DNA from 2 places in the Acidovorax sp. Q11 genome. Region 1 is predicted to be linked to the other one. Evidence: predicted binding sites of a transcription regulator. Region 1 holds the regulator's gene; the other holds the start of a gene.
What was found. Region 1 encodes FNR, which switches genes on or off when oxygen is low (the NO sensors DNR and NnrR bind a similar motif). Its sites were predicted from a motif close to TTGATNNNNATCAA; they were not measured.

Region 1 (14,886 bases):
TGACGGCCTGGGCTCGTCCGCCGGGCACATTAAGGGCGGGCGCATCAAGGCCCTCATGGTGGCGGGCGCCAAGCGCAACCCAGCCTTCCCCGACGTGCCTTGCGCCGCCGAAGTTGGGCTGCCCGACTACACCGTCACCACCTGGTACGGCCTGTGGACGCCCAAGGGCACCCCCGCCGACGTGCAGGCACGCATTGTTGAAGAGGTGCGCAAGCTTGGCCAGTCAGAAGAAATCAAGACCACCTGGGCTGGCAATGGCGCCGAGTTCGGCACGCTGAACCCGCAGGACTTCGGCAAGATGGTCAGCGGCGAGATCAAACGCTGGGCGCAGGTGGTGAAGGCCGCTGGCGTCAAGCTGGACTGAGGGGCACCATGCCGGGTGAAGTCAGGGCCCGCCAGGGCGATGGGGGTGTGGTGCATGTTGTGCTGTGCCACGAAGGGCGGCTCAACGCCATGTCGCGCGCCATGTGGCGCGAGTTGCGTGCTGTGTTTGAGGGCGTTCAGCGCAGTGCGGACGCGCGCTGCGTGCTCATCGAGGGCGATGGCGGTGCGTTCTGCGCAGGGGGGGATATCTCCGAGTACCCCGGCTTTCGCTTTGACGCTGCCACTTTGCGCGACTTCCATGAGGGCGACGTGTGGGGCGGGCTCCATGCCATGCTGGCCTGCGACGCGCCCATCGTGGCCAGCATTCGCGGGGCCTGCATGGGCGCGGGGGTCGAGATTGCGAGTTGCTGCGATATCCGCATTGCGGGCAGCGCCGCCCGATTCGGTGCCCCCATCGCCAAGCTCGGCTTTCCCATGGCCCCGCGCGAGGCGCAGCTGGTGGCGGGCGCGGTGGGCGAGGTGGTGGCGCGCCAGATGCTGCTGGAGGCCGCCACTTTCAGCGCCCCCGACATGCTGGCGCGTGGTTTTTTGAGCCGGGTGGTGGCCGACGACATGGTGGCCACCGACGCCCTGGGCAGTGCGCAGCGGGTGGCGGCGCTCGCCCCCCAGGCCGCGCGCCTGAATAAACAGACATTAAGAGCATTAAAAATGCCTTCTGCGCGCGACAGTAAAGAGTTTTTTGCTATCGAAAACATAGTAAACGGTGCCCCTGACCCCTACGGCTATGCGAACAGCGCCGAGCACCGTGAGGGCATCACCGCATTCCTGGACAAGCGCCCGCCGGTGTTTTGACCGGAGCGCTGCAGGCCCGCCTTTCGCCTTCTTCCTTGTTTCAAAAAAAGCCAAGCCCAAGCCATGAGCCAACACAACCTCTTCAGCGCCCTGCGCGCAGCCTTCCCTGCCGACCTGCCGAGCACCGCCGTGGAGACCACGGCGCCCGATGGCTCACCCCTGTTCTACACCTGGGGCGACCTGGACCGGGCCAGCGCCCGCATGGCCAACCTGCTGGTGTCGCTGAAGCTGCCCGAGGGCAGCCGCGTGGCCGTGCAGGTGGAGAAATCGGTCGAGGCCATGGTGCTGTACCTGGCCACGCTGCGCGCGGGTTATGTGTTCTTGCCGCTCAACACGGCCTACCAGAGCGCCGAGATCGAATACTTCATCGGCAACGCCGAGCCAGGTGTGGTGGTGTGCACGCCCGGCAACTTCGGCTGGGTGAGCAAGATCGCCTTTACCCAGGGCACGGGCCATGTCTTCACGCTGAGCGATGACCGCACAGGCAGCCTGCTGGAGCGCGCGGCGCACCACAGTGACGTGCACCAGCCGGTGCAGAAGTCGGCCGACGACCTGGCCGCCATCCTCTACACCAGCGGCACCACGGGCCGCAGCAAGGGCGCGATGCTGACGCACGGCAACCTGCTCAGCAATGCGGTGACCTTGAAGGACTACTGGGGCTGGAAGGCTGGTGACGTGCTCATCCACGCGCTGCCCATCTTCCACGTGCACGGCCTGTTCGTGGCCATCCACGGCGCGCTCATCAACGGCAGCAAGATGATCTGGTTCGCCAAGTTCGACCCCAAGGCCGTGCTCGCCGCCATGCCACGCGCCACCGTCTTCATGGGCGTTCCCACGCTGTATGTGCGCCTGCTGGTTGAGGCGGGTCTCACCAAGGATGCGGCCAAAAACATGCGCCTGTTCATCGCGGGCTCTGCGCCGCTGTTGATCGAGACCTTCACCGAATGGCAGCAGAGCACCGGCCACACCATCCTGGAGCGCTATGGCATGAGCGAGACCATCATGCTCACCTCCAACCCCTATGCCGCCGACAAACGCCATGCGGGCCAGAGCGAGCGGCGCGGTGCCACCGTGGGCTTCCCGCTGCCGGACGTGGGTCTGCGGGTGGTGGATGACGCCAACAAGCCACTGCCCGTGGGCGAGATCGGCAACATCCAGGTGCAGGGCCCCAACGTGTTCAAGGGCTACTGGCGCATGCCCGAGAAGACCAAGGAAGAGTTCACCGCTGACGGCTGGTTCAAGACCGGCGACGTGGGCAAGGTGGACGAGCGCGACTACGTGAGCATCGTGGGCCGCAGCAAGGACCTGATCATCAGCGGCGGCTACAACGTCTACCCCGCCGAGATCGAGGGCTACATCAACGACATGCCCGGCGTGGCCGAAAGCGCGCTGGTGGGCGTGCCGCACCCCGACTTTGGCGAGGTCGGTGTGGCCGTGGTGATTGCCAAGCCCGGCGCCAGCCTGAACCCCGACGCCATCGTGGCGCAGCTCAAGTCGCAGCTGGCCAACTTCAAGATCCCCAAGAAGTGTTTTGTGGTGCCCGAGCTGCCCCGCAACACCATGGGCAAGGTGCAGAAGAACCTGCTGCGCGAGCAGCACAAGGGGCTGTTTGCCTGATGGCCAAACGGCTAGACGGCTAGATGGCCGGTGGCAAGACAAAAACAAATAGGGCCGCGCAGGCCCCATTTGTTGCTCATTTTTGATAGCTGCTACCGCTTTGTGGATGCGCGATAGAGCCTGTTTCTATTCAAATTTTCTTATCGCAGCACCAGCACCGGGATGTGCGAGTGCGTCAGCACATGCTGCGTTTCGCTGCCCAGCAGCAGGCGCTTGAGGCCCTTGCGGCCATGTGATGCCATCACGATCACGTCGCACTTGTGCTTCTTGGCGGCAGAGATGATGGCCTCGGCCACCAGGTCGGACTTGGCGATGACGGGCTTGACCGACACGCCCTGTGCTTCGCCTTGGGCCTTCACGCCATCGACCATGGCCTGGGCTGCATCGCCCCACTGCGTTTCGATGCGCTTCACATCGTTGGTATCGACGGGCATGCCGCCTTCAAAGTAGCTGCGGGGGTAGCGGGGCACCACCTTTAGTGCGACGGCAGAGGCGCCGGTGAGGGCGGCCAGCGACAGCCCGTGTTCCACGGCTTTGTCCGAGAGGGGGGAGCCGTCCGTTGCGATCAGGATGCGTTTGTACATAAAGGTCTCCTCAAAACGATGGATCAAGCTTAGGATGAATCATGTTCCGGGACTTGATGCAGGTCAATGTACCTGTCATGGCCCAACGATAGGCTTGAACCATGTCAATGTTTCGACCCGATGCGTCGGTGGCTTCCCCGGCGCATCTGCCTGATGGCATGGCGGATTCATCGCCCGTCGCGCCCACCCAGTTGCTGGACGACCCGCAGGAATGGCTGGCGTTTGGCCGCCCCTGCACACCCGCAGGCAGCCCCTTGCCCGCCCAGGCCGCCGAGGCGGTGCAAGCCTGTCCCGAATCCACCACCTGGGATTCGCATGTGGTGTTGGAGGGCATGCACTGCGCCGCCTGCGCTCTCACCATCGAAGACGCCCTGCGCGCCGTGCCCGGTGTGTTGCAGGCCGACGTGAGTGCGGCCACGCGCCGTGCCCGCGTGGTGTGGCAGCCGGGCAGGGTGCTGCCCTCGCAATGGATGAAAGCTGTGCAGAACGCGGGCTACCGTGCCATGCCGGCCATGGATGCGTTTGCCCGCGCGCAGCGCCAGCGCGAAAGCCGCCGCGCCTTGTGGCGCTGGCTGGTGGCGGGCTTTTGCATGATGCAGGTGATGATGTACGCGTGGCCCGCGTATGTGGCGCAGCCCGGCGACCTGTCGGGCGAGATGGAGCAACTGCTGCGCTGGGCGTCCTGGGTCATCACGCTGCCTATGGTGGTGTTCTCTTGTGGCCCCTTCTTTGCCAGCGCATTGCGCGATGTGCGCCTGCGCCGCGTCAGCATGGACCTGCCGGTGGCGCTGGGCATGGCGATCACCTTTGTGGTCAGCACGGCGGGCACGTTCGACCCGAGCGGCATTTTTGGCAAGGAGGTGTACTACGACTCCCTGACCATGTTCGTATTCTTCCTGCTCACTGGCCGCTGGCTGGAGCTGCGCCTGCGCGACCGCACGGCTGGTGCGCTGGAGGCGGTGATGAACCGCTTGCCCGACAGTGTGGAGCGGCGTGATGACGCCACGGGCACCTTCGCCCGCGTGGCCACGCGCCGCCTGGTGGTGGGCGACACCATCCGCGTGCTGCCGGGCGAGGCCTTTCCGGCCGACGGCTGCATCACCGCAGGCAACACCCACGCCGATGAGGCGCTGCTGACCGGTGAGTCCACCCCCGTGGCACGCCCGGTGGGCAGCCGCGTCACGGCGGGCAGCTACAACCTGCAGTCACCCGTCGAGGTGCGGGTGGAGGGCACGGGCGGGCAGACCCGGTTTGCGCAGATCGTCGCGCTGATGGAAAGCGCGTCACTGCAAAAGCCCCGGCTGGCCTTGCTGGCCGACCGCATTGCACGGCCCTTCTTGGTGGCCGTGCTGCTGGCGGCGGGGTTGGCGGCCGCATGGTGGTGGCCGTCGGACCCTGGGCATGCACTCATGGTGGCGGTGGCCGTGCTCATCGTGACCTGCCCTTGTGCGCTTTCGCTGGCGACGCCGGTGGCCATGCTCACCGCAGCGGGCACGCTGGCACGCCACGGGGTGCTTGTGCGCAACCTGCAGGGGCTGGAGGCGCTGGCCCATGTGGACACCCTGGTGTTTGACAAGACCGGCACCCTGACGCGCGACGGCATGGCGCTGCAGGCCGTGCACACCGCGCAGGGCTGGACAGCCGATGACGCGCTGGGCCTGGCGGCTGCGCTCGCGCGCCACTCCATGCACCCGGCATCGCGCGCGGTGGCGGCAGCTGCCTCGGCATCGGCGCCAGCACTGCAAGGGCGCTGGCGCGTTGCCAATCTGCAAGAGGACGCGGGCTTGGGCCTGAGCGCTACGGTGTCGGACAACATGGGCGTTGTGCCCGATTGCAAGGTCTGGCTGGGCTCGGCCCGCCACGCCGGGGTGGCACCGCAGCAGGGCACTGCGGCGCTGCAGGTGGTGCTGTCGGCGCAAGGGATCGAGCAAGGGTCCGATGGCGACCTGCTGGAGCTGGCCCGGTTCGATCTGGTCGAAGACCTGCGCAGCGAGGCCCCGGCCGCGGTTGCCACGCTGCAGCAGGAAGGTGTGGCGGTGCAATTGCTGTCTGGCGACCGACTAGGGGCCGTGCAGCGTGTGGCCGCGCAGGCAGGCATTGCGCGGGTGCAGGGCGAATGCTCGCCCCAGGGCAAGCTGGAGGCCTTGCGGGCACTACAGGCGGGCGGGCACCAGGTGGCCATGGTGGGCGATGGCCTCAATGACGGCCCGGTGCTGGCCGGTGCCCATGTCTCGTTTGCGTTTGGCCGCGCCGTGCCGCTGGCGCAGTCGCGGGCGGATTTTGTGGTGCTGGGCGACAGCCTGGCGCTGGTGCCGCAGACCGTGTTGCTGGCACGCCGCACGCTGCGGGTGGTGCGCCAGAACCTGTGGTGGGCTGCGGGCTACAACGCGCTGTGTGTGCCGCTGGCGGTGGCGGGCTGGATGCCTGCCTGGCTGGCCGGGCTGGGCATGGCGCTGAGTTCGCTGCTGGTGGTGCTCAACGCGGCGCGGCTGGCGCGCGGCCTGCCTGTACTGCCCGCCCTGGCCGGTGCAGATGCTGGTGCGGATGCCGAGGTCATCGCTGCGGGCAAGGCGCAACAGGTGCCCCCGCCTCTTCCCAAGACAACCCTGGAGCCCGTCTGATGGACATCCTTTATCTCCTGATCCCGCTGTCTGTGCTGCTGGTCCTGCTGATCTTGGGAGGGTTGTGGTGGGCTGTCTACCACGGCCAGTTCGAGAGCGTGGAGCAAGAAGGGGAGCGCATTCTCAGAGGCGATTGACATGTGTCAATGTCGCAAATGATGCTCTGCAACAAACTCTTACTGCAATACAAAGAGGTGCCCGATGGATTCTCAAAAAACTATGACTGCGCACTACAACGATACGGTCGTGCGGCAGTTTTCTATCTTGGCCGTGGTTGTGGGGGTGGTTGGCATGCTGGTGGGGGTTGTCATCGCCGCCCAGCTGGCCTGGCCAGAACTCAACTTTGGCATTCCCTGGCTTAGTTATGGGCGCTTGCGCCCCTTGCACACCAATGCGGTGATCTTCGGTTTTGGCGGCAGCGCCCTGTTCGCCACCAGCTACTACGTGGTGCAGCGCACCTGCCAGGTCCGGCTGTTTGCCGGGCCCTTGGCCGCATTCACTTTCTGGGGCTGGGTGCTGGTCATCGCGGCCGCTGTGGTCAGCTTGCCGATGGGCTACACCTCTGGCAAGGAATACGCTGAGCTGGAGTGGCCCATTGACATCCTGATCACGCTGGTGTGGGTGTCCTATGCCATCGTGTTCTTTGGAACCGTGGGGACCCGCAAGGTCAAGCACATCTACGTGGCCAACTGGTTCTTTGGCGCGTTCATCCTGGCGGTGGCGCTGCTGCACCTGGTCAACAGTGCGGCCATTCCCGCAGGGCTCATGAAGAGCTACTCGGCCTACGCCGGTGTGCAGGACGCCATGGTGCAGTGGTGGTACGGCCACAACGCCGTGGGCTTCTTCCTCACGGCGGGCTTCCTGGGGATGATGTATTACTTCATCCCCAAGCAGGCTGGCCGCCCCGTGTATTCGTACCGCCTGTCGATCGTGCACTTCTGGGCGCTGATCTTCACCTACATGTGGGCGGGCCCCCACCACCTGCACTACACCGCGCTGCCAGACTGGACGCAATCGGTGGGCATGGTGTTCTCGCTCATCCTGCTGGCGCCCAGTTGGGGCGGAATGATCAACGGGATCATGACCCTGTCGGGTGCATGGCACAAGCTGCGTGACGACCCCATCCTGCGCTTTCTGATCGTGTCGCTGTCGTTCTACGGCATGTCCACGTTCGAAGGCCCGATGATGTCCATCAAGACCGTCAACGCCCTGAGCCACTACACCGACTGGACTGTGGGTCACGTGCACTCTGGCGCGCTGGGCTGGGTGGGCCTGATTTCCATGGGCTCGCTGTATTACCTGGTGCCGCGCCTGTTCGGCCGCGACAAGATGCACTCCATCAAGGCGATCGAGCTGCACTTCTGGATGGCCACTATCGGCATCGTGCTTTACATCGCCGCCATGTGGATTGCCGGTGTGATGCAGGGCCTGATGTGGCGCGCCATCAACCCCGACGGCACGCTCACCTACACCTTTGTCGAGAGCGTGAAGGCGACCTATCCGTTCTACGTGATCCGTGTGGCCGGTGGCCTGCTGTACCTGGGAGGCATGGTCATCATGGCCTGGAACGTGTGGATGACCGCGATCTCTGGCCGTTCGGTCAAGGTGGCCATTCCTGCCGTGAATGCTGCCCACGCCTGAGCCGAAGGAGTCAATTCATGTCCAACAACAATTCATCTTCCTCCACCGGCTTCTCGCACGAGAAGGTCGAGACCAACAACTTCCTGATGATCGTGCTGATCCTGCTGGTGATCGCCATTGGCGGTCTGGTGGAGATCGTGCCCCTGTTCTTCCAGAAGTCCACCACCGAGGCGGTGAAGGGCGTTGAGCCCTACACCGCCACCCAGCTGGTGGGGCGCGATGTGTACATCCGCGAGGGTTGCTACAACTGCCACTCGCAGATGATCCGCCCCTTCCGTGCCGAGACGCTGCGCTACGGCCACTACTCGGTGGCGGGCGAGTTCGTCTACGACCACCCCTTCCAGTGGGGCAGCAAGCGCACCGGTCCTGACCTGCACCGCGTGGGCGGCAAGTACAGCGACGAATGGCACCGCATCCACCTGAACAACCCGCGTGACGTGGTGCCCGAGTCCAACATGCCCGCCTATCCCTGGCTGGAGAAGAGCGTGGTGGACCCCGCCAGTGTGGCCCCCCGCATGAAGGCGCTTCGCACGGTGGGCGTGCCTTATACCGACGAGCAGATCACTGCCGCCGCAGCCGAGGTGAAGGGCAAGACCGAAATGGACGCCCTCATTGCCTACTTGCAAGTCATGGGCCGCGCGCTCAAGTAAAGGAGATTGGCCATGGACATCACGACCATGCGCATCGTCGCCACCCTGGCATCGATGGCCTGCTTCATTGGCATTTGGGTCTGGGCCTACCGGGGCCGCAACAAGTCCCGGTTTGACGAGGCGGCACAACTGCCCTTCGAACAAGATTGACCCTCACCAGAACGAGAACATCCCATGAGTGACTTCACCAGCAATTTCTGGTCGGTCTTTGTGACCGCGCTGACACTGGTCGGCATCATCGCCTGCGGCATCCTGCTTTGGATGGCGGGCCGCAAGAAGGTGATGGCCACGGCCGACAACACCACGGGCCATGTCTGGGACGAGGACCTGGTCGAAATGAACAACCCCCTGCCACGTTGGTGGGTGTGGCTGTTTGTCATCACCATCATCTTCGGCCTGGGCTACCTGGCTGCCTATCCGGGCCTGGGGAGCTTCACCGGCAAGCTGAACTGGACCCAGAAGGGCGAGTACGAGGCCGAAATGGCCAAGGCCAAGACCGAGCTGGAGCCGTTGTATGCCCGTTTTGCCTCTATGAAGCCAGAGGACATGGCCAAGGACCCCCAGGCCCACGCCATTGGTGAACGCCTGTTCATGAACAACTGTGCGCAGTGCCATGGCTCGGATGCACGTGGCAGCAAGGGCTTCCCCAACCTGGCGGACGGCGACTGGCTGCACGGCGGCGCCCCCGAGAAGATCCGCGAAACCCTGGAAAAGGGCCGTATCGGCAACATGCCTCCCATGGCAGCGGCTGTGGGCTCGCCAGAAGATGTGCGCAACCTGTCGCACTATGTGCTGAGCCTGTCGGGCAGCCCGCACGACTCGCTGCGCGCTTCGCTGGGCAAGTCCAAGTTCACGGCGTGTGCTGCCTGCCACGGCATGGACGGCAAGGGCAACCAGGCCCTGGGTGCACCGAACCTCACCGACGATATCTGGCTGCATGGCTGGGGCGAGGCGGCGATCACCGCCATCGTCAACAACGGCAAAGTCAACCAGATGCCTGCGCAGGCTGACAAGCTGACGGAAGCCCAGATCGGGGTCCTGTCCGCCTATGTCTGGGGTTTGTCGAACGGCAAGCAGGCGGCTGCCGCGCGGTGATTGGTGCTGCCAGGCAGCCCGCATCTGGCGGTGGTTGCCTGGCTTCTTTGTTGTTAGGCTGTTTACCTCCCTGTGAGTAGATCGACACCATGAAGCCCCCCAGCGAGCCTGCTCGCAAGGTCATTCCCATCGCACCCGTGGCGTCCGAGCCGTCTGCCCAGGGCGAGATCGTCTCGCTGTACGAAGCGCAGAAAAAGATCTATCCGCGCTCCATCAGTGGCCTGTTTGCGCGCTGGCGCTGGGGCATGGTGCTGCTCACGCAGATCGTGTTTTATGGGCTGCCCTGGTTTGAATGGGGACAGCGCCAGATGGTGCTGTTCGACCTGGACGCGCGCCGCTTCTACATCTTCGGGTTGGTGCTGTACCCGCAGGACTTCATCTACCTCACCGGGCTGTTGATCATTTCGGCGTTGTCGCTGTTCCTCTTCACGGCGGTGGCCGGGCGGTTGTGGTGTGGCTTTGCCTGCCCGCAAACGGTCTACACCGAGATGTTCATGTGGATCGAGCACAAGATCGAAGGCGATCGCAGTGCGCGGCTGCGGCTGGACAACGGGCCCTGGACCTTCGAGAAGATCCGCAAGAAGTTCTTCAAGCAGTTGGTGTGGGTGGCGGTGGCCTTGTGGACCGGATTCACCTTCGTGGGCTACTTTGTGCCCATCCGCGAGCTGGGCAGCGAGTTGCTGGCGCTGCAGGGCAGCTGGCAGATTTTCTGGGTGCTGTTCTACGGCTTTGCCACCTATGGCAACGCGGGCTACATGCGCGAGCAGGTCTGCAAGTACATGTGCCCGTACGCACGCTTCCAGAGCGCCATGTTCGACAAGGACACGCTGGTCGTGACCTACGACCCCGAGCGGGGCGAGCAGCGCGGCCCGCGCAAGAAGAACCTGGATTACAAGGCGCAGGGGCTGGGCGACTGCATTGACTGCTCGCTGTGTGTGCAGGTCTGCCCCGTGGGCATCGACATTCGCAAGGGGCTGCAGTACGAATGCATCGGCTGCGGCCTGTGTGTGGATGCCTGCAACACGGTCATGGACAAGATGCAGTACCCCCGGGGGTTGATCCGCTACTCCACCCAGAACGGCGTGGCCCAGCGGTGGACCCAGTCGCAGATGCTGCGGCGCGTGCTGCGGCCAAGGGTGCTGATTTACAGCGCGGTGCTGGTGGCTCTGTGCGTGGCCATGCTGGCCAGCCTGGTCGTGCGGACTCCGCTCAAGGTCGATGTGGTGCGGGACCGTGCAGCGCTTTCGCGCATCGTGGCAGGGGGCAAGCTGGAGAACATCTACCGCCTGCAGATCATGAATGCGACGGAGGGCGAGCAGCGCTATCGCATCAGCGCACGGGGGCTGGAGGGGCTGGAGGTGTCTTCCGATGCCGAGGTGGACATCGGCCCGGCGGAGTCGCGTTGGGTGGCGGTGCGTTTGCAGATCCCGTATGGTTCGGCAAACCCTGGCTCCCATGCCGTCCAGTTCGATGTGCAGGCCGTCGGCGCCGCCGCCCATGTGACAGAAAAATCTGTGTTCCTGGTGCCGCGCTGAGCCGCACCCTGGTGCAAGGCCTCGCATGGCCTTGTGTTGATTGAGATGATTGTGAAGGAGTAAATCGCCATGTCTTCAAGCCCAGCTATTGCCCCTGTTGCGTCAGCACCCTGGTGGAAATTCGGCCATGTCTGGCTGGTGATTGCCGGCCCGGCCATTGTGATCGTTGCGGGTTTTGTGACCTTGTGGCTGGCGCTGTCCCGGCCCGATCCTGTGGTGGCAGAGGACTACTACCGCAAGGGGATCGAGATCAACAAGACGCTGGAAGCCCCCGAGAAAAGCCTGGCACCCGCCATGAAGGGCCGCAACCATGCGGCCACCCCCGTGCAGGACCAGCCGCGTTGAAACGTGCAAGCATGTGGCTCGTCAGTGATGCCAGCTTGCCGTAACTGAGCCCCCAGGAGACAGGAACAACGATATGTGGACGCAACGCCTGATGTGGATTGCATGGCCCGCCTTCTTGATGGCAGGGGTGCTGGAGATGCTGGTTTTTGCCATGGTGGACCCCCAGGATCTGCACTGGCTTGGGCAGCCCCTGGCGCTGTCGCGGCAGGGCGTTTATACGCTGGCGTTTTTTGCGTTCTGGATCATCACCATGGCAAGCAGTGCATTGACCACGCTACTGGCCATGTCGCCCTTCGAGCTGAACCGCTGCCCGGTACCTGAAGGAGAGCGGCCGGATGACTGCCGCAAGACATCATCCTGCTCTTGAACTGAGGGGAGGCGCTTCTGGTCGGCCGGTGAAGGCAGGCCGGGATGGCTGCCGATCAGTGGCAGGCTTGCTGGCTGTTGACGATGCGCTTGAGGGCATCCGTGTCCAGGATGCGGACATGGCGCTGCTTGACTTCCACGATGCCTTCCTCCACAAATTTGGAGAAGGTGCGGCTCACGGTTTCGAGCTTCAGGCCCAGGTAGCTGCCAATTTCTTCGCGCGTCATGCGCAGCACCAGTTCGGACTGCGAGAAGCCGCGGGCATGCAGGCGTTGCACCAGGTTCAGCAGGAAGGCTGCCAGGCGTTCTTCGGCGCGCATGCTGCCCAGCAGCAGCATCACGCCGTGTTCGCGCACGATCTCGCGGCTCATGATCTTGTGCACATGGTGCTGCAGGGCCGTGACCTCGCGCGAGAGTTCCTCGATGCGGTCGAAGGGCATCACGCAGACCTCGGCGTCTTCCAGGGCCACCGCGTCACAGGTGTGGTGGTCGTTCACGATGCCATCGAGGCCAATGATCTCTCCAGCCATCTGAAAACCGGTGACCTGGTCGCGGCCATCTTCGGTAGCCACGCAGGTCTTGAAGAAGCCGGTGCGGATGGCGTAGAGCGATGTGAAGGATTCGCCGTTGCGGAACAGCGTGCTGCCGCGTTTGACCTTGCGGCGTACGGCAACGACTTCATCGATGCGCTGCAGTTGCTCTTCGTTCAGGCCCACGGGCATGCACAGCTCGCGCAGGTTGCAGTTGGAGCAGGCGACTTTGATGGTGAGCGGGTTCATAGGCACGTGAGCTAGGGGTTGGGTGTCGAGTACATTGCGCCCGATACGAAAAGCTGGGAAGGCCTTCGGGTGGGCGCCTTAGCGACTGACATTTGTCAAATTGTCGCTCGTCGGCCTGATCGTTCACTTGATGCAGGTCAAGGACATCGTGCAGAGGGTACGGCACAGTCAGAGTGTACGCAAGGATATTCCCCCATGACCGCTGTTTCGCCCGATCTCCTGCGCCGTTTTGACGTGCCGGGGCCCCGCTATACCTCTTATCCGACAGCCGACCGGTTTGTCGAAGCGTTCGGGCAGGAGGACTACATCCTGGCACTGGAGCAGCGCCGGACAGGCTCGGTGGCCAAGGCCTTGCCCCTGTCCTTGTATGTGCACATTCCGTTCTGCGAATCGCTGTGCTACTACTGCGCTTGCAACAAGATCATCACCAAGCACCATGACCGCGCAGAAGTCTATCTGCGCTATCTGAGCCGCGAGATCGACCTGCACACCGCGCACTGCGGGGTGGGCCAAGTGGTGAGCCAGCTGCACCTGGGTGGAGGCACGCCCACGTTCCTGTCGGATGCGGGCTTGCGTGAACTGATGGCCATGCTCAAGCGCAGCTTTACCTTGGCGCCGGGCGGTGAGTACTCTATTGAAGTGGATCCCCGCACCGTGAACGCCGACAGGCTGGCGTTGCTGGCTGAGCTGGGCTTCAACCGGCTCAGTTTTGGTGTGCAGGATTTTGATGCCGAGGTGCAGAAGGCTGTGCACCGCGTCCAGCCTGCCGAACAGGTGTTTGCGCTGGTGGAGTCTGCACGCTCGCTGGGTTTTGACTCGGTGAATGTGGACCTGATCTATGGCCTGCCGCGCCAGACCCCCGAATCGTTCGACCGTACTCTGGCGCAGGTGGCGCAGTTGCGGCCTGAGCGCATTGCGCTGTATGCCTACGCGCACCTGCCAGAACGTTTCAAACCCCAGCGCCGCATTGTTTCGGCCGAGCTGCCAACGGCGTCGAGCAAGCTGTCCATGCTGTCGCGCTCGCTCGATGCGTTCATGGACGCGGGCTATGTCTATGTCGGCATGGACCACTTTGCGTTGCCCTCGGATGCCTTGGCTGTGGCCAAACGCCAAGGGCGCTTGCACCGCAACTTCCAGGGCTACAGCACACAGCCTGACTGCGACCTGATCGGCTTGGGCGTGTCGGCCATTGGCCGGGTGGGTGCGACCTACAGCCAGAACTCAAAGACCTTGGACGAGTATTACGACTTTCTCGACCAGGGACGTTTGCCGGTGGTGCGGGGTCTGGCGCTCACGCGTGACGATCTCGTGCGCCGCGCCGCCATCATGGCCCTGATGTGCCAGGGCGAGTTGCTCTATGAATCCATGGAGCAGGCCTGGTTGATTGATGTGCGGCAGTACTTTGCGGCAGAGATCGCGCAGCTCGAAGACATGGCCGAACAGGGGCTGGTGCGGGTGGGGCCCGAGGGGATCGAAGTGACGGCCATGGGATGGTTTTTTGTGCGGGGCATTGCCATGGTGTTTGACCGTTATCTTCAGGCAGACCGCAACCGCGCCCGGTTTTCGCGCATCATCTGAGGCCTATGCTCGCAACCGTGGCCTGGACGGCTTTGCTCATGGGACTCGCAGGCGGGTCCCATTGCTTGGCCATGTGCGCCGCGCCCTGTGGTGCCCTGGTGGGGCGGGCTGCGGCCGCAGAAGGCACGGGTAAGCTGGCGCAAGAAAGCACCGCAGTGCAGGTTGTGCAATGGATGCCGCAGGGTGGTGTGGTGTTGCGCACCCTGGCGTTTCATGGGGGGCGGCTGGCGGGCTACGCGGCCGCAGGCGCCCTGGCGGCCCTGGCCATGGACAGCCTGGCGTGGCTTACCCAGCAGACCACGGCCTTGCGTCCGGTGTGGACCCTGATGCATGTGGCTGTCATGGCCTGGGGCCTGATGATGATGGTGCAGTCGCGCCAGCCCGCCTGGGTGGAGCAGGCCGGGAGGGCCGTGTGGGGGCGCGTGCGGCCATTGGTGGGGGCGCCCGCTGGCGTGCTGGCGGCAGGTGCCCTGTGGGCCTTGATGCCCTGTGGATTGCTTTACTCGGCCCTGCTGGTCGCCGCTCTGAGTGGCGGCGCATTGGAAGGGGCGCTGACCATGGTGTTGTTTGCCGTGGGTAGTGGGGTGTGGCTGCTGGGTGGCCCTTGGGCGTGGAGCCGACTGCGAAGCCGTCTCAATCGGGTGCGTGCCGACTGGGGCACCCGGGTCGCGGGAGGCTTGCTGTGCGCCGTCGCAGCCTGGGCTCTCTGGATGGACCTGATCTACAAGCCTTCGCTCTGGTGCCGCTGAGGCCAGGCGCGGTCTGAGCCGAGGCGACCTTGGAGCCCGGCGAAGGCGGGCAGGCTTCAGTGCATTTTGAGCCCTGTTTTATGGCGATCTGCCACGGTCCAGGAGCTTTGGGGACAAGTGTTGCCCAAGTGTTGCCGTATCGCTGCGATG
Region 2 (14,886 bases), on a different contig from region 1:
CCGACACCGAGTGGATGGCGGCCAACGCCGAATACGCGCTGGAGATCGTGCGCTTTGCGCGCCTGCGTGCGCAGGAGGACAACGCGCCCGAGCTGGCCGAGTGGGCCGACCGGCTGGACCAGGCGGTGCACCAGGCGCCTACGCCCGCAGCGCGCAAGCCCTTGCTGGATGTGGCCACACAGGCGGTGCGCCAGCGCCTGGCACCACCACCGCCTCCACCGCCGCCCGAAGTGCCGCGCTACGTGGGGGGCATCCGCTGAGCGGGCCTGCGTGGCGGCACGGGCGTCAGGTCACGCCCGCCGCGCCGCGATGATCCACTCGGCCGCCTTCTCCGCCATCATCAGTGTGGGCGAGTTGGTGTTGCCGCTGGTGATGGTGGGCATGGCGCCCGCATCCACCACGCGCAGGCCGGCCACCACGCCGCCACGTCCGTCGCGCACGCGCATCTGCGCATCCAGCACGGCCATCGGGTCACCATCGCGCCCCATCTTGGTCGTGCCAACCGGGTGGAAGATGGTGGTGGCGATGTCGCCCGCCAGGCGCGCCAGGTCTTCGTCGCTTTCAAACTGCACGCCTGGCTTCCACTCCTCAGGCCGGTATTTAGCCAGCGCAGGCTGGGCCACGATGCGCCGCGTGACGCGCAGGCTGTCGGCCGCTACCTGGCGGTCCTCGGGCGTGCTGAGGTAGTTGGGGGCGATGGCGGGAGCGGTCTTGAAGTCGGCGCTCTTGATGTTCACCGTGCCCCGGCTCGTGGGGTTGAGGTTGCACACGCTGGCAGTGAACGCCGGAAAGCTGTGCAGCGGCTCGCCAAACGCATCGAGCGACAGCGGCTGCACGTGGTACTCGATGTTCGGATACGGCTGGTCGGCGCTGCTGCGGGTGAAAGCGCCCAGCTGCGAGGGCGCCATGCTCATGGGGCCGCTGCGCTTGAGCGCGTATTCGAGCCCGATCTTGGCCTTGCCCACCAGCGAGTTGGCCATGGTGTTGAGCGTCTGCACGCCCTGCACCTTGAACACGGCGCGGATCTGCAGATGGTCCTGCAGGTTGGCGCCCACACCAGGAAGGTCCACCGCCACGTCGATGCCGTGCTGGCGCAGCAGCGCGGCCGGGCCGATGCCCGACAGCTGCAGCAGCTGGGGCGAGTTGACCGCGCCCGCGCTCAGGATCACCTCGCCCGTGGCCTGTGCCGTCACCATCTCCTGGCCGTCCCACACCATCACACCCGTGCAGCGTTGGCTGCCATCGGGCTGGGTTTCGACCACGAGCTTGGCCGCTTGCGCGCTGGTCCACATCTCGAAGTTGGGGCGGCCATAGCAAGTGGGCCGCAAAAAGGCCTTGGCGGTGTTCCAGCGCCAGCCGCTTTTCTGGTTGACCTCGAAGTAGCCCACGCCTTCGTTGCTGCCGCCGTTGAAGTCGTCGGTGGCGGGGATGCCCGCCTGCTGCGCGGCGTGGGCAAAGGCGTCGAGCACGTCCCAGCGCAGGCGTTGTTTTTCCACCCGCCACTCGCCGGTGCTGCCGGTGGCCTTGTTGCCGTGCAGGCGTTTGAAATTCTCGTTCGCGCTGCCGGGCTGGTCCAGGCGCCAGTGGTCCTCGTGGCGGCGGAAGTAGGGCAGGGCGTTGTCCCAGCGCCAGCCCGCATCGCCGGTCAGCGCAGCCCACTGGTCGTAGTCGCGCGCCTGGCCGCGCATGTAGATCATGCCGTTGATGCTGCTGCAGCCGCCCAGCGTCTTGCCGCGCGGGTAGCGCAGTGTGCGGCCGTTCAGGCCCGCGTCGGGCTCGGTGTTGTAGAGCCAGTCGGTGCGCGGGTTGCCGATGCAGTACAGGTAGCCCACGGGGATGTGGATCCAGTGGTAGTCGTCCTTGCGACCCGCCTCGATCAGCAGCACGCGGTGGCGGCCGTCGGCGCTCAGGCGGTTGGCGAGCAGGGCACCGGCCGTGCCCCCGCCGATGATGATGGTGTCAAACGTGGTGTCGCTCATGGGTGAAGGGGCGGGCAATGTGGGGGTTGTAACGGTGGGCCATTGTGCGGATCGCTCAAGCCCTGTCGATAGGGTGTGTGCGAGTTGCTACATATTTGGTAGCTGTTGGGGTTTGCTGGTAGCGCGCTGGGCCTTGTTTTGATAATAATTACATGCCATCGGGGCTGGCCTGTGCTTGGCGCCCGCTTGTCCGGTGGGGCGGGCAGGTTGGGGTCCGCTACCATGCACCCTCTTCCTTTCTGCTTCTTGACTGTCACCTACCTCTGGCTGCTTGTGCAGCCCGGCCCATGACCGACCACGCCCCCCGCATTGTTCGCACCGAGACGCCCCAGGGGCCGTGTGCGCAGCTGCGTGGGCGCTGGGGCGCGGCCGAGCTGGGCTCCGAGTCGCAGTGGGAGGCCGTGTCCGAGCAGTTGCGAGGCTGCCCTGCCGAGCCTGCCCTGGGCTGGGACTTGCGGGAGCTGCAGTGGCTGGACCATGTGGGTGCCCAGCTGCTGTGGAACCACTGGCAACACGCCTGGCCCGCACAGCTGGCTTGCACCGAGGGCCAGCGCACCATGCTGTCGCGCGTGGCCGCGTTCACCACCGTGGCCCCCCCGCCCGAGCCCTGGCGCCTGGGCGACCAGATCGACCACCTGGGCGTGCTGGTGCTGCATGGCGTGGACCACGCCCGCCACCTGCTGGAGATGGTGGGCCAGTTGGTGCTGGACCTGGTGCGCCTGGCACGCGCCCCGCGCAAGGGGCCCTGGCGCGATGTGTCCGGCCACCTGTACCGCATGGGGGCCACGGCCCTGCCCATCACGGCGCTGGTGGGTTTCTTGATCGGCGTGGTGCTGGCCTACCTGATGAGCCTGCAGCTGCGGCAGTTTGGTGCCGAGTCCTTCATCGTCAACATCCTGGGCATCTCGCTGATCCGCGAGCTGGGGCCCATGCTCGCGGCCATCCTGGTGGCGGGGCGTTCAGGTTCGGCCATCACTGCGCAGATCGGCGTGATGCGCGTGACCGAAGAGCTGGATGCCATGCGCGTGATGGGCATCCCGCACGGCTTTCGGCTGGTGATGCCACGCACGCTGGCGCTGGCGCTGGCCATGCCGCTCATCAGCGTGTGGACCACGCTGGCCGCGCTGGCGGGCGGCATGCTGGCGGCCGACATTGCCATGGACATCTCGCCGTCGTATTTTGTGCAGGCGCTGCCCGCCGCCGTGAAGGTGGGCAACCTCGGGCTGGCCATGGCCAAATCGGTGGTGTTTGGTGCATGCATCGCGCTCATCGGCTGCCACTGGGGCCTGCGCGTCAAGCCCAACACCCAGAGCCTGGGCGAGGGCACGACGGCCTCGGTGGTGTCGTCCATCACCATGGTGATCATCGTGGACGCGTTGTTCGCCGTGGCCTTCAAGAACATAGGCATATGAAGACGAAGTGGCATCCCCCTGAGGCGCTTCGCGCCTTCCCCCTTCTCTCGAATCACTGCGTGATTCGGGAAGTGGGACGCCGCCAGCGCGGCGGGGCGGCCCTTGCGCGGCGGCCACTGGTCTGGGGCGTGCCAGTTTCGACCGGTGGTGGCCATGTCTGAGCGCATCTCCAAGCCCGAGCACATCGCTACCACCCCGGGCGAGCCGCCCATTGTGGACGTGCGCGGCCTGTGGTCGCAGTTTGGCAAGGGCAGCGAAACCTTCACCGTGCACCAGGACCTGAACTTCAGCGTGCAGCGCGGCGAGATGCTGTCGCTGGTGGGGGGCTCGGGCACGGGCAAGACGGTGCTGCTGCGGCAGATCCTGGGACTGGCCCGGCCCACGCGCGGCAGCGTTACGGTGCTGGGCCGCCCCGCTGCTGAAATGGGGCGCGAGGGCGCGGCCAGCCGCGTGGGCATGCTGTTCCAGCACGGGGCGCTGTTCTCGGCCTTCAACGTGCTCGACAACGTGGCCTTTGCGCTGCGCGAGCAAGGCACCTTGCCCGACGACCTGGTTCGCGATGCTGCCCTGGTCAAGCTGCAGATGGTGGGCCTCAAGCCCGAGCACGCCACGCGCATGCCGGCCGATCTGTCGGGTGGCATGGTCAAGCGTGTGTCGCTGGCGCGCGCGCTGATCATGGACCCACCACTTTTGCTGCTGGACGAGCCCACAGCGGGGCTGGACCCGAGCAGCTCCGACGATTTCTGCGCCCTGCTGCGCGAGTTGCGCGCTGCGCTGGGACTCACCGTGGTCATGGTCACGCACGACCTCGACACCCTGTTTGCGCTCAGCACCCGCGTGGCCGTGCTGGCCGATAAAAAGGTCATCGTCACCGGCCCGCCCCACGAGGTGGCGCATTTCCCGCACCCGTTCATCGAACATTTTTTCCTGGGCGAACGTGGCCAGCGTGCCATGGCCCCGGTGCAATCCGTGGAGCCCGCCGCCGCGCCCACGCCCGCAAAGGAACCCCGCTGATGGAAAACAAATCCCACGCCCTCGCCGCCGGCATTTTTGTGCTGGTGGTGGCCGCCATGCTGGCGGGTCTGGCCATCTGGCTCACCCGCGACAACGCCAACTACGAGCAGTACGAACTCTCCACCCGCGACGGGGTGAGCGGCCTGCAGCCCCAGGCCGCTGTGCGCTACAAGGGCGTGGCCGTGGGCAAGGTCACGCGCATCGGCTTTGACCCGCAGGTCACTGGCAACGTGCTGATCCGCATCGCCGTCAACGAACAGGCGCCCATCAGTCCCACCACCTTTGCCGTGCTGGGCTACCAGGGCGTCACGGGGCTGGCCCATGTGCTGCTCGACGACGCCGAAAAACCTTACCCCGAGCTGCCCCCGGGCCCCAGCGGCCTGCCGCGCCTGCCGCTCAAGCCCTCGCCCTTTGGCAAGCTGGCCGAGCAGGCCCCCGCCATCCTCACCCAGGTGGAAGAAGCCACGCGCCGCATCAACCAGCTGCTGGGGGATGGCAACCAGCAAAAGCTCACCGAGGCGCTGTCCAACATCGGCCAGGCCGCCGGCAGCGTCAACACCCTGACGCAGCGGCTGGACGCCACCGTGACCCAGCGCCTGGACCCGGCCCTGGCCGCGCTGCCTCCCCTGGCCAGCGATGCGCGGCAGACCTTGCAGTCGCTTCAGCAGGCGGGCGCTGGCGTGTCGGCCCTGGCGGTGGACTTGGGCAAGACCACCCAGCGCCTCAACGCCGAAGGCGGTGCCATCGACCAGATCACCCTCGGCACGCAGTCGCTCGCCCGTGCGGCCGACCAGTTCAGCAACACCACGCTGCCCCGCGTGAACCGCGCCGCCGACGACACCTCGCGCGCCGCGCGCCAACTGGGGCGTGCGGCTGGCGGTATCACCGACAACCCGCAGCTGTTCATCTATGGCTCGGGCCGTGTCCCGCCCGGCCCGGGCGAGGCTGGATTCGCGCCTTGAGATGAAGCACCCCCTGAGTCGCCTTCGGCGCCTTCCCCCTCTCTCGCTGCGCGGGAGGGGGACGCACCCGGTGGCCTGGCGAAGCCAGCTCCACGGGTGCACTGGGATGTGCCGCGCCCGTTGCACGCGATGGCGGCGAGGCAGACGTGGTATGGATCACCGAGGAATGGATGGGTACTATGAAAAATATAGCTAAAAAATCATATGTAGCAGGCGCAAGCGGCATTTGCTGCTTGATTCTGGCAGGCTGCTCGGCCTTGCCCGCCCCACCCGCGCGTCCGGCGCTGTATGACTTTGGCCCGGGCGCCGTGGCCCCGGCGCCCACCGACCGCCGCGCGCCCCTGCCGCCGCTGGCCCTGGCCGACGTGGAGGCCACCGGCCTGCCCGAGGGCAGCAACGCCATGCTCTACCGCCTGGCCTATGCCGACGGCCAGCAGCTGCGCCCCTACAGCCAGGCCCGCTGGAGCCAGCCGCCCGCCCAGCTGGTGCAGCAGCGCCTGCGGGAACAGCTGGGCCAGCGCCGCGCCATCCTGAAAGCCGACGACGGCGCCGCCCAGGCCCGCGACCCGGCCCAGGGCGGCAAGCTGCCGCTGGTGCTGCGCGTGGAGCTGGAGGAATTCAGCCACCTGTTCACCAGCCCCACCGACAGCAGCGGCGTGGTACGCCTGCGCGCCACCGTGGTCGAACTGACCCCCGCAGGCGAATCCCTGCGCGGCCAGCGCGTGTTCATCGCCCAGCAGCCCGCACGCTCGGCCGACGCGGCGGGTGGGGTGGCGGCATTGGCCGACGCCTCGGGTCGCGTGGCAGGGGAGTTGGCAGCGTGGGTGGAGCAGGTGGGGCGGTAGGAGTCGGTTCGGTACTCAGCCGGGCGGCTTTGCCGAAGAGGGCGCGGGAGGCTGGTGCGACCCGCCCTCGATCCCCGTCACCACCCGCGCATAGCGCGCAAAGCTCCAGTACGCCCAGGCCCAGTCCAGCAGCACCACCAGGCGGTTGCGAAAGCCGATGAGGAAATACACGTGCGCAAACAGCCAGAACAGCCAGGCAAAGTAGCCTGAAAACCGCACCGGCCCGGCGGGTGAGGTGAGGTCCACCACGGCGGAATTGCGGCCGATGGTGGCCAGGTTGCCGTAGTCGCGGTAACGAAACGGCTTTGTGGGCTGCCCGGCCAGTCGGCGCAGGATGTTGGCGGCCGTGGCGCGGCCCATCTGCTTGGCGCCGGGCGACACGCCGGGCACGGGGGTGGGCTCGCGGCCGGGCGTGTGGCTCTTGGCGGCAGCCAGGTCGCCAATCACGCTGATCTCAGGGTGGCCGGGCAGGCCCAGGTCGGGCGCAACCACCACGCGGCCTGCGCGGTCGGTGGGGGCCCCGGTGGCTTCGGCCAGGTGGCGGCCCAGAGGGGATGCGGCCACGCCCGCCGCCCAGACAATGCATTTGCTACTTATTTGATAGCTATTGGGGTTTGATGGTTGCGCGGGAGAGGCCGATTCGACCCTCAAACCCTGCGCGTCGATGGCCGTGACGCGGGCGTTGAGGCGCACGTCCACGCCCAGTTTTTCGAGCTGCTCTTTGGCGCGCTGGCTCAAGCGTTCGGGCATGGCCTGCAGCACGCGGGCGCCGCCTTCGAGCAGGATGATCCGGGCAGCGGCCGGGTCGATGTGGCGGAACTCGCCGGGCAGCGTGTGGCGCGCGATCTCGGCCAGCGTGCCCGCCATCTCCACGCCCGTGGGGCCAGCGCCCACCACCACAAAGTTGAGCCAGTCGGCGCGGCGTGCCGGGTCGGGCTCTTTCTCGGCGGCTTCGAAGGCCAGCAGCACGCGGCGGCGGATCTCGAAGGCGTCGTCCAGGGTCTTGAGGCCGGGCGCATAGGCCGCCCAGTCGTCGCGGCCGAAGTAGCTGTGGGTGGCGCCTGCGGCGACGATGAGGTGGTCGTAGGGCAGGTGGGTTCCGTCTGTCAGGTGCACGGCGCGCCGGGCCACATCGATGCGCGTGACCTCGCCCAGCAAGGTGGTGACATTGCGCTGCTGGCGAAACAGGTGGCGGATGGGCGCCGCAATCGCCGGGGCCGACAGCCCGGCCGTGGCCACCTGGTAGAGCAGGGGCTGGAAGAGGTGGTGGTTGGTCTTGTCCACCAGGGTCACGTCCACCGCCGCGCCCTGCAGCGCCCGGGCCGCTTCGAGGCCGCCAAAGCCGCAGCCGATGATGACGATGCGGGGGCGTTGCGGGGTGTGTCCAGAGGGGGCGGGGGAAGTGTGCATGCCCCCATTATTGGGGCTGCCGCGCCCGCCCCGCTGCGAGGCGGGGATTGGGGGGGCGGCGGGGAGGCAGGGCACGCTGCCGCGTGCCCTGCGGTCAGGCCATGAAGCCGAGGTTGGTGGGGTAGTCGGCCCCGCCAAAGTGGCTCAGGTTGGGCAGCACGCTCGCCAGTTCGCTGTTGCTCACGCCAAACCAGTTGGCCAGCGTGGCGGCGTACTGGTCCACCGATGTGCTGGGCAGCAGGCGGCCCTGGCCCACATGCCATTGGTCGTTGGCGTCGGCGGTGTTGGCAATACTGACCGGTGGTGCCTTGCCGTAGAAGGCCTTGCCCTTGACCGCGCCGCCCACCATGAGGTGGTGGCCACCCCAGCCGTGGTCCGAGCCGTCGCCGTTGGAGCTGAGCGTGCGGCCAAAGTCCGAGGCGGTGAAGGCGGTGACCTTGTCGGCCACGCCCAGTTCGACGGTGGCGTTGTAGAACGCAGTCATTGCCTCGCTCACCCGCTGCATGAGTACGGGTTGCTGCGCAATCAGGTTGTCGTGCAGGTCGAAGCCGCCCAGCGACACGAAGAACACCTGGCGCTTGCTGCCCAGTGCCGAGCGCGCCCCGATGAGGCGCGCAACCATCCTCAACTGGCTGGCCAGCGCGTTGCCGCTGGGGAAGGGGGTGGACAGCGTGATGGCGGACAGGCCGCTGGTGATTTGGCTTTCGGCAGTGACAGCGCGGGTGGTGACCCGGGTGTACTCGTTCTCCAGCGTCTGCGTGCTGCCCTGCTGGATGAGCGAGGTGAGGGCGGTGCGTACGGCCGAGGAGCCATACACGTTGTTCTTCACGCCATTGATGGCCACGGTACCGTTGGAGGTGACCTGGTACTGCAGGGCCGAGTCGCCCGACAGGAACACCGCATTGCCCGTGACCGAGATGCAGGTGAACAGCGAGTTGCCGTTGGATGACAGCGCCAAGTCGCCGATGTTGCCGCCCCAGCCTACGGTGGAGCCTTCGGGCGACGAAGACTGCCAGACCGATTGCTGGTCGTTGTGCGAAAACAGCTTGGGAGGGATGGGGTAGTTGGCGCGGTCAGCGCTGCTGAACTGCGTGCGGGTGAGGGGCACGACCAGCGGGCCCACGTTGAGCTGCACCGCAGCCTTGCCGCTGTTGAACAGGCCGGTGAGCCCCGTCATGGCCGGGTGCAGCGCGTACTGGCGGCCGCCGGGCAGGGCCGTGGTGGGCGCGAGCAGCGTGGGGGTCAGGTCGGCCTTGGCCAGCGCAATGCCCCCTGCCGCCTGGCCCACGCCGCCACCCCGGATGGTGTTGTAGCGGTTGTAGCTGTCGTCGTCGTAGGTGACCACGGTGTTGGCGTAGTCGTTGCCGCCATACAGAAAGACGCAGACCAGGGCCTTGTAGTCGGTGGCGGTAAATGCGGCGGCCTCGCCCATGGCGGCCAGGTTCAGGGCAAAGGGCAGGGCGGTGCCCGCCAGGCCTAGTTGGGTGGAGCGGCGCAGGAAGGCGCGGCGCGTATGGAGTTCGGGTTGAAGCAGGTGCATGGCTGGGCTTCTTGGGTTCTGTCGGCGGGGCTTACTTTTGAATGAGGTACTCGGCCGAGGCCATCACCAGGAGGATGGCGGCGGCCACGCGGTCGAGCTTGGCGCTGTCCGGGCTGGCCGCAGTGACGACCGTGGCCTTCAGCGCATCGGAGATGAGCTTGACCGTGGCCGCCGAGAGCTGGCCGGCACACATCAGCAGGTTGATGCGCGTGACCAGGGCATCGGCATCGGCCACGATGGCCAGCTCGTTGGCGTAGGTGGCCTTGATGTCGTAGCCGTTGTTGGCTGTGCTGGCGTTGTTGGGCAGCTCCGGGGCATTCACAAAAATGCCGTTGCGGATCACGCCCTGCATGTAGTTGAGGTAGCCGCCGACGCTGCTTTCGTTGACCAACTGAAACTCGGGCGCTACGGCCCCGGTGGCCGCCAGCGCGGTAGATGGAGGAACATACCCTGGGCGGAAGAAGTTAAACACCGATGGCGAGCGCAGCGGGCTTTGCCCCAGACGGGAGCCGGGGTCGGTCAGGTCGCCGATTTTCCAACTGCCCTGGGCCGAGTTCAGCCCGAAGGTGCGGCCCCATTGCACCAAGCGCAGCATGGGCTCGCGCAGCTTGCCAAAGCCGGGCTGGGTCAGGCCAGCGGGCGAGCGGGCTTCGTCGTCCAGCAGGATCGCCTGGACCACGGCGCGCAGGTCGCCCCGCACCCCTGCACCGTTGTTGTTGAAGGCCGCCGTCACGCGCGCCACGTAGGCGGGTGAGGGGTTGCTGGTGACCAGCCGCTGGATCAGCTGCTTGCCGATGAACGGGCCCACGTTGGGGTGGTTGAACAGGGTGTCCAGTGCTATCTGGAGCGCCGCTGCCCCGGGCGTGTTGGAGGGCACCGTGGTGCCGAGGAAGGTGGCCGCCAGGGTGGAGTGGCGCGATGCATTGAGCGCCATGGGCAGGCGCGCAAAGGTGGTGTTGGATACCACCCGTGATGTGCCTGGCACGGTGGTGGGCACATTCTGCGTCTGGTCGTAGTCGTAGCCGGTGAACACCCGTGCGAGGTTGGTCACATCGTCCATCGTGTAGCTGTCGATGGGTTTGCCTGCGCCGTTCTTCTTGGCGGTGCCGTCGGGGTTGAGCTCCACTAACCCGATAGTCATCAGCTGCATGATTTCGCGGGCGTAGTTCTCATCCGGTTGGCGGCCGGTGGCGGCGTTTTCCTTCTGGTTGCCCCGGGTGTTGAGGTAGTAGCCCATGGCCGCGTTCAGCGTTATGTCTTCCAGGATCGAACGGTAGTTGCCAAACGCGTTGTTGACCAGTTGGTCCCAGTACCAGGCCATGGCGTGGCAGCGCCAGGTGATGTCCACCCCGTTGAGCGAGACCACGCAGATTTCGGACAACGCCAGGGCCACCCGCTTGCGCAGGCCGTCGGGGGAGGTCATGAGCTGGTTCCAGATCATGTAGTCCGCCGGGTAGGAGTTGTCGTAGTAGGCGGTGTCGTTGCTGATGGCCGCGTAGCCACGCTGGTTCAGCCAGTCCCAGCCTGTCTGGCTGGCGGGTGTGCTGAACTGGGTGCGCAGCCAGTTGGCATAGGTGGTGGAGCGCAGTGCCGCAATCTCGGCGGTGGAGGCCGAGAACTGCGCTTGCAGCAGGAAACGGGCGGCTTCCTGGTCGGTGGTGGCTGCGGGGTAGGCGTAGTTGCCGACAGCGGGTGGTGGCGCAGGCGTCGGGCCGGGCGCGGGGCTGGGGGCAGGGGTGGGTGAGGGGCTGGGGGCAGGGGTGGGTGAGGGGGCCGGGCTGGGGGGCGTGGGCGCTGCGGGAGCCGGGCTCGGGTTAGCGGGCGTCGGTGCCGGTGCAGGCGCGGAGCCCGGAGGGGCGGTGATGGGGGCGTTGGCCGACGGGGTGTCCTCGCTGCCGCCGCCGCAGGCGGCCAGCGCGGCGGTGGATGCGAACAGCGCCGTCAGCAATGGGGTGTGGCCCCGCTCTGCCGGAGCGGGCTGCGTGGCGGTGGTGGGTGCGCCCTCTGCGTCCTCTGCAACCTGGGTGGCCAGAGGTTCCTCGTATGTGGTTTTCATGGTGATCGTGGTGAAACGCGCGCTGTTCAAGTGGCGCAGCCGCCACTTAATCACAGGGCAGGCGCAGGGCGGTGACACAAGTGTTACCAAGAGAAACGCCTCCTTGGGCGGGTGCTGCGGTCCTTGCGGCGAAATGATGGGCAATTGCAACACTTTGTGGCCTGCCGGGGGCGTGTGTTGCGTGGCAGCCCTTGTGGCGCGCGGCATGGCTCCCTGCCCGTCGGCCCTGTCCGTCAACCCCGTAGGCCTGGGCCCACGCACGCCGCTTGGCATGGACTACGGCCCACGGACTGATTCGTTTTTACAGTGAACCCATCGCCCCACGCAGTGTTTCCACGCATTCCGGGTGGATGGCCAGGGCGAGGTTTTTGAAGGATGCAACCATGAATGAAGACACCATCAAGGGCAATTGGAAGCAGTTCAAGGGCAAGATGATCGAGCAGTGGGGCAAGCTCACCAACGACGACCTGGATGTCATCGACGGCAAGCGCGAGCAGTTCCTGGGCAAGCTGCAGGAGCGCCAGGGCCTGGCCCGCGAAGCGGCCGAAAAGCAGCTCAAGGAATGGCAGGAACGCCACCCGGGCTTCCGCTTCAACGATTGACGGGCGGGTGCTGTACAGCCTGGTTTGTGCAGCCCGCCCATCGTCGCAGCAGCAGGCATGCCCTGCTGCTGCGCGCCGCACTGACTACCCCCGATGCCGAGGAGAACCCCATGCAATTCCCATCCGCACACACGCTGATCGCCGCCGTGGCCGCCGGTCTGGTGGCGACATCCGCCTTTGCCATGACACCGGCCGAGCACAAGGCCGCCAAGGACAGCATTGAAGCGACCTACAAGGCCGACCAGGAAAAATGCGATGCCCTGGCCGCCAATGCCAAGGACATCTGCCAGAAGGAAGCCAGGGGCAAGGAAAAAGTGGCCCAGGCCGAACTGGAAGCCCAGTAAAAACCCAGCCCCAGAAGCACCCAGAAGGTAGCCGAAGCGCGCGCTGCCGTTGCCTACGAAGTTGCCAAGGAAAAATGCGACGGCCTCAAGGGCAATGAAAAGGACGTCTGCGAAAAAGACGCCAAGGCCGCCCGCGTGAAGGCCAAGGCCGACGCCAAGGTGGCCGCTGTGCAGGCCAAGCCCGCTGGTAACCCGGCCGAGAAGGCGGTCGATCTGGCGGAGACCCGCAAGGAAGCCAACGCAGAAAAGAACGATGCCAACTACCAGGCGGCCAAGGAGCGCTGCGACGCGATGTCAGGCAACGCCAAGTCGGCCTGTGTGGACGACATCAAGCGCACGTACGGCAAGGGCGGATCACTGCCCCCGCGCAATTTTTCGCACAACGCCCCGCTCTGGCGGGGCTTTTTTGCGTGTGCAGGCAGGATTTGCCTGACTTGCATCAATACCGGGTCGCAGTGCGGGCTCTAAGCTGGGCCTTCCATTTTTTCCCGTTGTTTTTGCCGGACGGCAGAGGGATTGATACCCATGGCCCAACTCGAATGGTCGGACGCGCTGAACCTGGACCTGCCCCTGATGGACGACACCCACCGGGAGTTCGTCGATCTACTGTCGGTTGTGGCGCAGGCCGACGACGCGCAATTGCAGCCGGCGTGGCAGGCGCTGGTGGAGCACACCGACCAGCACTTTGGCCAGGAAGACGCCTGGATGGCATCCACCCGCTTTGCCTCGGGCAACTGCCACAGCATGCAGCACCGCGTGGTGCTGCAGGTGATGCGCGAAGGCGCAGCACGGGCTGCGCAGGGCGACCTGCAGGTGCTGCGCGTGATGGCGAGCGAGCTGGCCCTGTGGTTCCCCCAGCATGCGCAGAGCATGGACGCGGCGCTGGCCCTGCACCTGCGCCGCGTCGGGTTTGACCCTGTCACCGGCGTGGTGCACGCACCGCAGGCGCTGCCGGGTGAGCTGATCCACGGCTGCGGTGGCGCCACCTGCTCGGACGCGGGTGACGAGCCCGTGGCGGACAGCACAGACAACGCGCGGCAGGCCGCAGTGGCCTGAAGTCTCCGGCTTGCGAGGGCCTTCGCGCAGCGCGACTGCGCGGATGGGGGATGTGCGTTGCGCAGCCGCAAGCGTGCTTTTACCCGCGCGCGGGCGCCGCTTGTGTGGCATGCTGCCTTTTCTTTAGGCAAGTGTGGGCGGCATGGCCGCCTTGCTCCATGGCCGCAATCTCTTCCCTCGAAGCCCCGGTCGATGACACCGAGCGCCTGCAGGCCCTGCAGCGCTACGGGATTCTCGACACCCCGATGGAGCCCGCCTACGACGAGCTGGCCGACATTGCGGGCCATGTGTGCGAGGCACCCGTGGCCCTGGTGAGTTTTGTGGACCGCGACCGCCAGTGGTTCAAGTCGGCGCACGGGTTGCCCAATCGGGAGACGCCGCTCGACCAGTCCGTGTGCCGCTACGCCCTCCGGCAGCCAGATGTGTTCATCGTGCCCGACCTGGCCCAGGACGTGCGGTTTGCGCACTACGGCATCGTCACCCAGAAACACCCGCTGCGCTTTTATGCGGGCGCCCCCCTGGTCACGCCCGACGGCTACGCCCTGGGCACCCTCTGCGTGCTGGACCACCGGCCGCGCCAGCTGTCGCCGCGTGCGCAGGAGCTGCTCAGCGCCCTGGCGCGCCAGGTGGTCCTGCTGCTGGAGCTGCACCGCGCCAACGACCGCCAGGGCCAGATGCTGGCCGAACTGGACGCCGCCCGCCAGCAGATGGCCGTGCTGGCCCACACCGATGTGCTGACCGGGCTGGCCAACCGACGGTCCTTCACCGAACGCCTGCGGCAGGAGCAGGCCCTGCTGCAGCGGGGCAATGAACCCGCCTGCCTGTTGATGATGGACCTGGACCACTTCAAGCGCATCAACGATGTGCATGGCCACCATGTGGGGGACCAGGCGCTGCAGCTGTTTGCAGACCTTTGCCGCAGTGTGTTCCGGGCCTCCGACGTGGTCGGGCGCTGGGGCGGCGAGGAGTTTCTGGCCCTGCTGCCCGCCACAGGGCTGGAGCAGGCCCAGGCCGTGGCGCAGCGTGTGCATGCTGCGCTCGCCCAGCAGCCCCTGCCTGGCATCGAGCCCCCGCACCGGCTGTCGGTCAGCATGGGGCTGACGCTGTTTGACCCGCTGCGCCCGCTCGACGTGACCTTGCGCCTGCTCGACTCCGCGCTGTACACCGCCAAACGGGAGGGCCGCAGCCGCACGGTGGTGGTGTAGGGGATGATTGCTCATTTATTGATAGCTATCTGCGCTTTGTGGATGAGCGGAAAGCCTCTTTTTGACCATTGTTTTTGAGGTTGCAAAGCGTGTAAAAGCCCGGCATGTCCAGGCGGGCATGCCGGGCTCTGCCACGCAGGCGTGGGCAAAAAGCTTTCAGTCTCTCAACACCCCGGGCTGCGTGGCAGCAGCAGCGCTGCCATGCGCCACGACAGATCGCGCAGCGCGCGGTCTCAACACCCCGGGCTGCGTGGCAGCAGCAGCGCTGCCATGCGCCACGACAGATCGCGCAGCGCGCGGCGCAGGGCGGGCGACGGCGCGGTGGCTGCACTGGCCGTGCCCGGCACTTCATGGGGGCAGAAGGCTGCCTCCAGCACCTGCTGCTTGGCGCTGACCAGCGCCACCCGGTCCCGGGCGCGCAGCGCGCTCATCAGCTGGTCGCGGTGGCGCTGGACGCGGGC

Region 2: the regulator FNR is predicted to act here: its motif matches at 12,594-12,607, upstream of ACYZGB_RS18595 (hemerythrin domain-containing protein).

What each region holds. Positions count from the first base shown of each region.
Region 1 covers NZ_JBUDZG010000004.1:61,074-75,959, forward strand. Annotated here, with positions in the region: gene ACYZGB_RS05080 (Bug family tripartite tricarboxylate transporter substrate binding protein) at 1-364, shown strand, start outside; gene ACYZGB_RS05085 (enoyl-CoA hydratase/isomerase family protein) at 373-1,176, shown strand; gene ACYZGB_RS05090 (malonate--CoA ligase) at 1,240-2,793, shown strand; gene ACYZGB_RS05095 (universal stress protein) at 2,934-3,377, opposite strand; gene ACYZGB_RS05100 (heavy metal translocating P-type ATPase) at 3,536-5,998, shown strand; gene ccoS (cbb3-type cytochrome oxidase assembly protein CcoS) at 5,998-6,135, shown strand; gene ccoN (cytochrome-c oxidase, cbb3-type subunit I) at 6,200-7,639, shown strand; gene ccoO (cytochrome-c oxidase, cbb3-type subunit II) at 7,657-8,289, shown strand; gene ACYZGB_RS05120 (cbb3-type cytochrome oxidase subunit 3) at 8,302-8,439, shown strand; gene ccoP (cytochrome-c oxidase, cbb3-type subunit III) at 8,464-9,384, shown strand; gene ccoG (cytochrome c oxidase accessory protein CcoG) at 9,474-10,919, shown strand; gene ACYZGB_RS05135 (FixH family protein) at 10,989-11,264, shown strand; gene ACYZGB_RS05140 (hypothetical protein) at 11,338-11,631, shown strand; gene fnr (fumarate/nitrate reduction transcriptional regulator Fnr) at 11,687-12,409, opposite strand; gene hemN (oxygen-independent coproporphyrinogen III oxidase) at 12,605-13,987, shown strand; gene ACYZGB_RS05155 (sulfite exporter TauE/SafE family protein) at 13,993-14,736, shown strand.
Region 2 covers NZ_JBUDZG010000029.1:20,828-35,713, reverse strand. Annotated here, with positions in the region: gene ACYZGB_RS18650 (hypothetical protein) at 1-260, shown strand, start outside; gene ACYZGB_RS18645 (GMC family oxidoreductase) at 291-1,979, opposite strand; gene ACYZGB_RS18640 (MlaE family ABC transporter permease) at 2,267-3,391, shown strand; gene ACYZGB_RS18635 (ABC transporter ATP-binding protein) at 3,545-4,405, shown strand; gene ACYZGB_RS18630 (MlaD family protein) at 4,405-5,367, shown strand; gene ACYZGB_RS18625 (ABC-type transport auxiliary lipoprotein family protein) at 5,538-6,212, shown strand; gene ACYZGB_RS18620 (NAD(P)/FAD-dependent oxidoreductase) at 6,228-7,622, opposite strand; gene ACYZGB_RS18615 (DUF1501 domain-containing protein) at 7,717-9,162, opposite strand; gene ACYZGB_RS18610 (DUF1800 domain-containing protein) at 9,194-11,218, opposite strand; gene ACYZGB_RS18605 (CsbD family protein) at 11,602-11,820, shown strand; partial or broken gene ACYZGB_RS18600 (hypothetical protein) at 11,931-12,512, shown strand; gene ACYZGB_RS18595 (hemerythrin domain-containing protein) at 12,690-13,220, shown strand; gene ACYZGB_RS18590 (GGDEF domain-containing protein) at 13,379-14,425, shown strand; gene ACYZGB_RS18585 (hypothetical protein) at 14,659-14,886, opposite strand, start outside.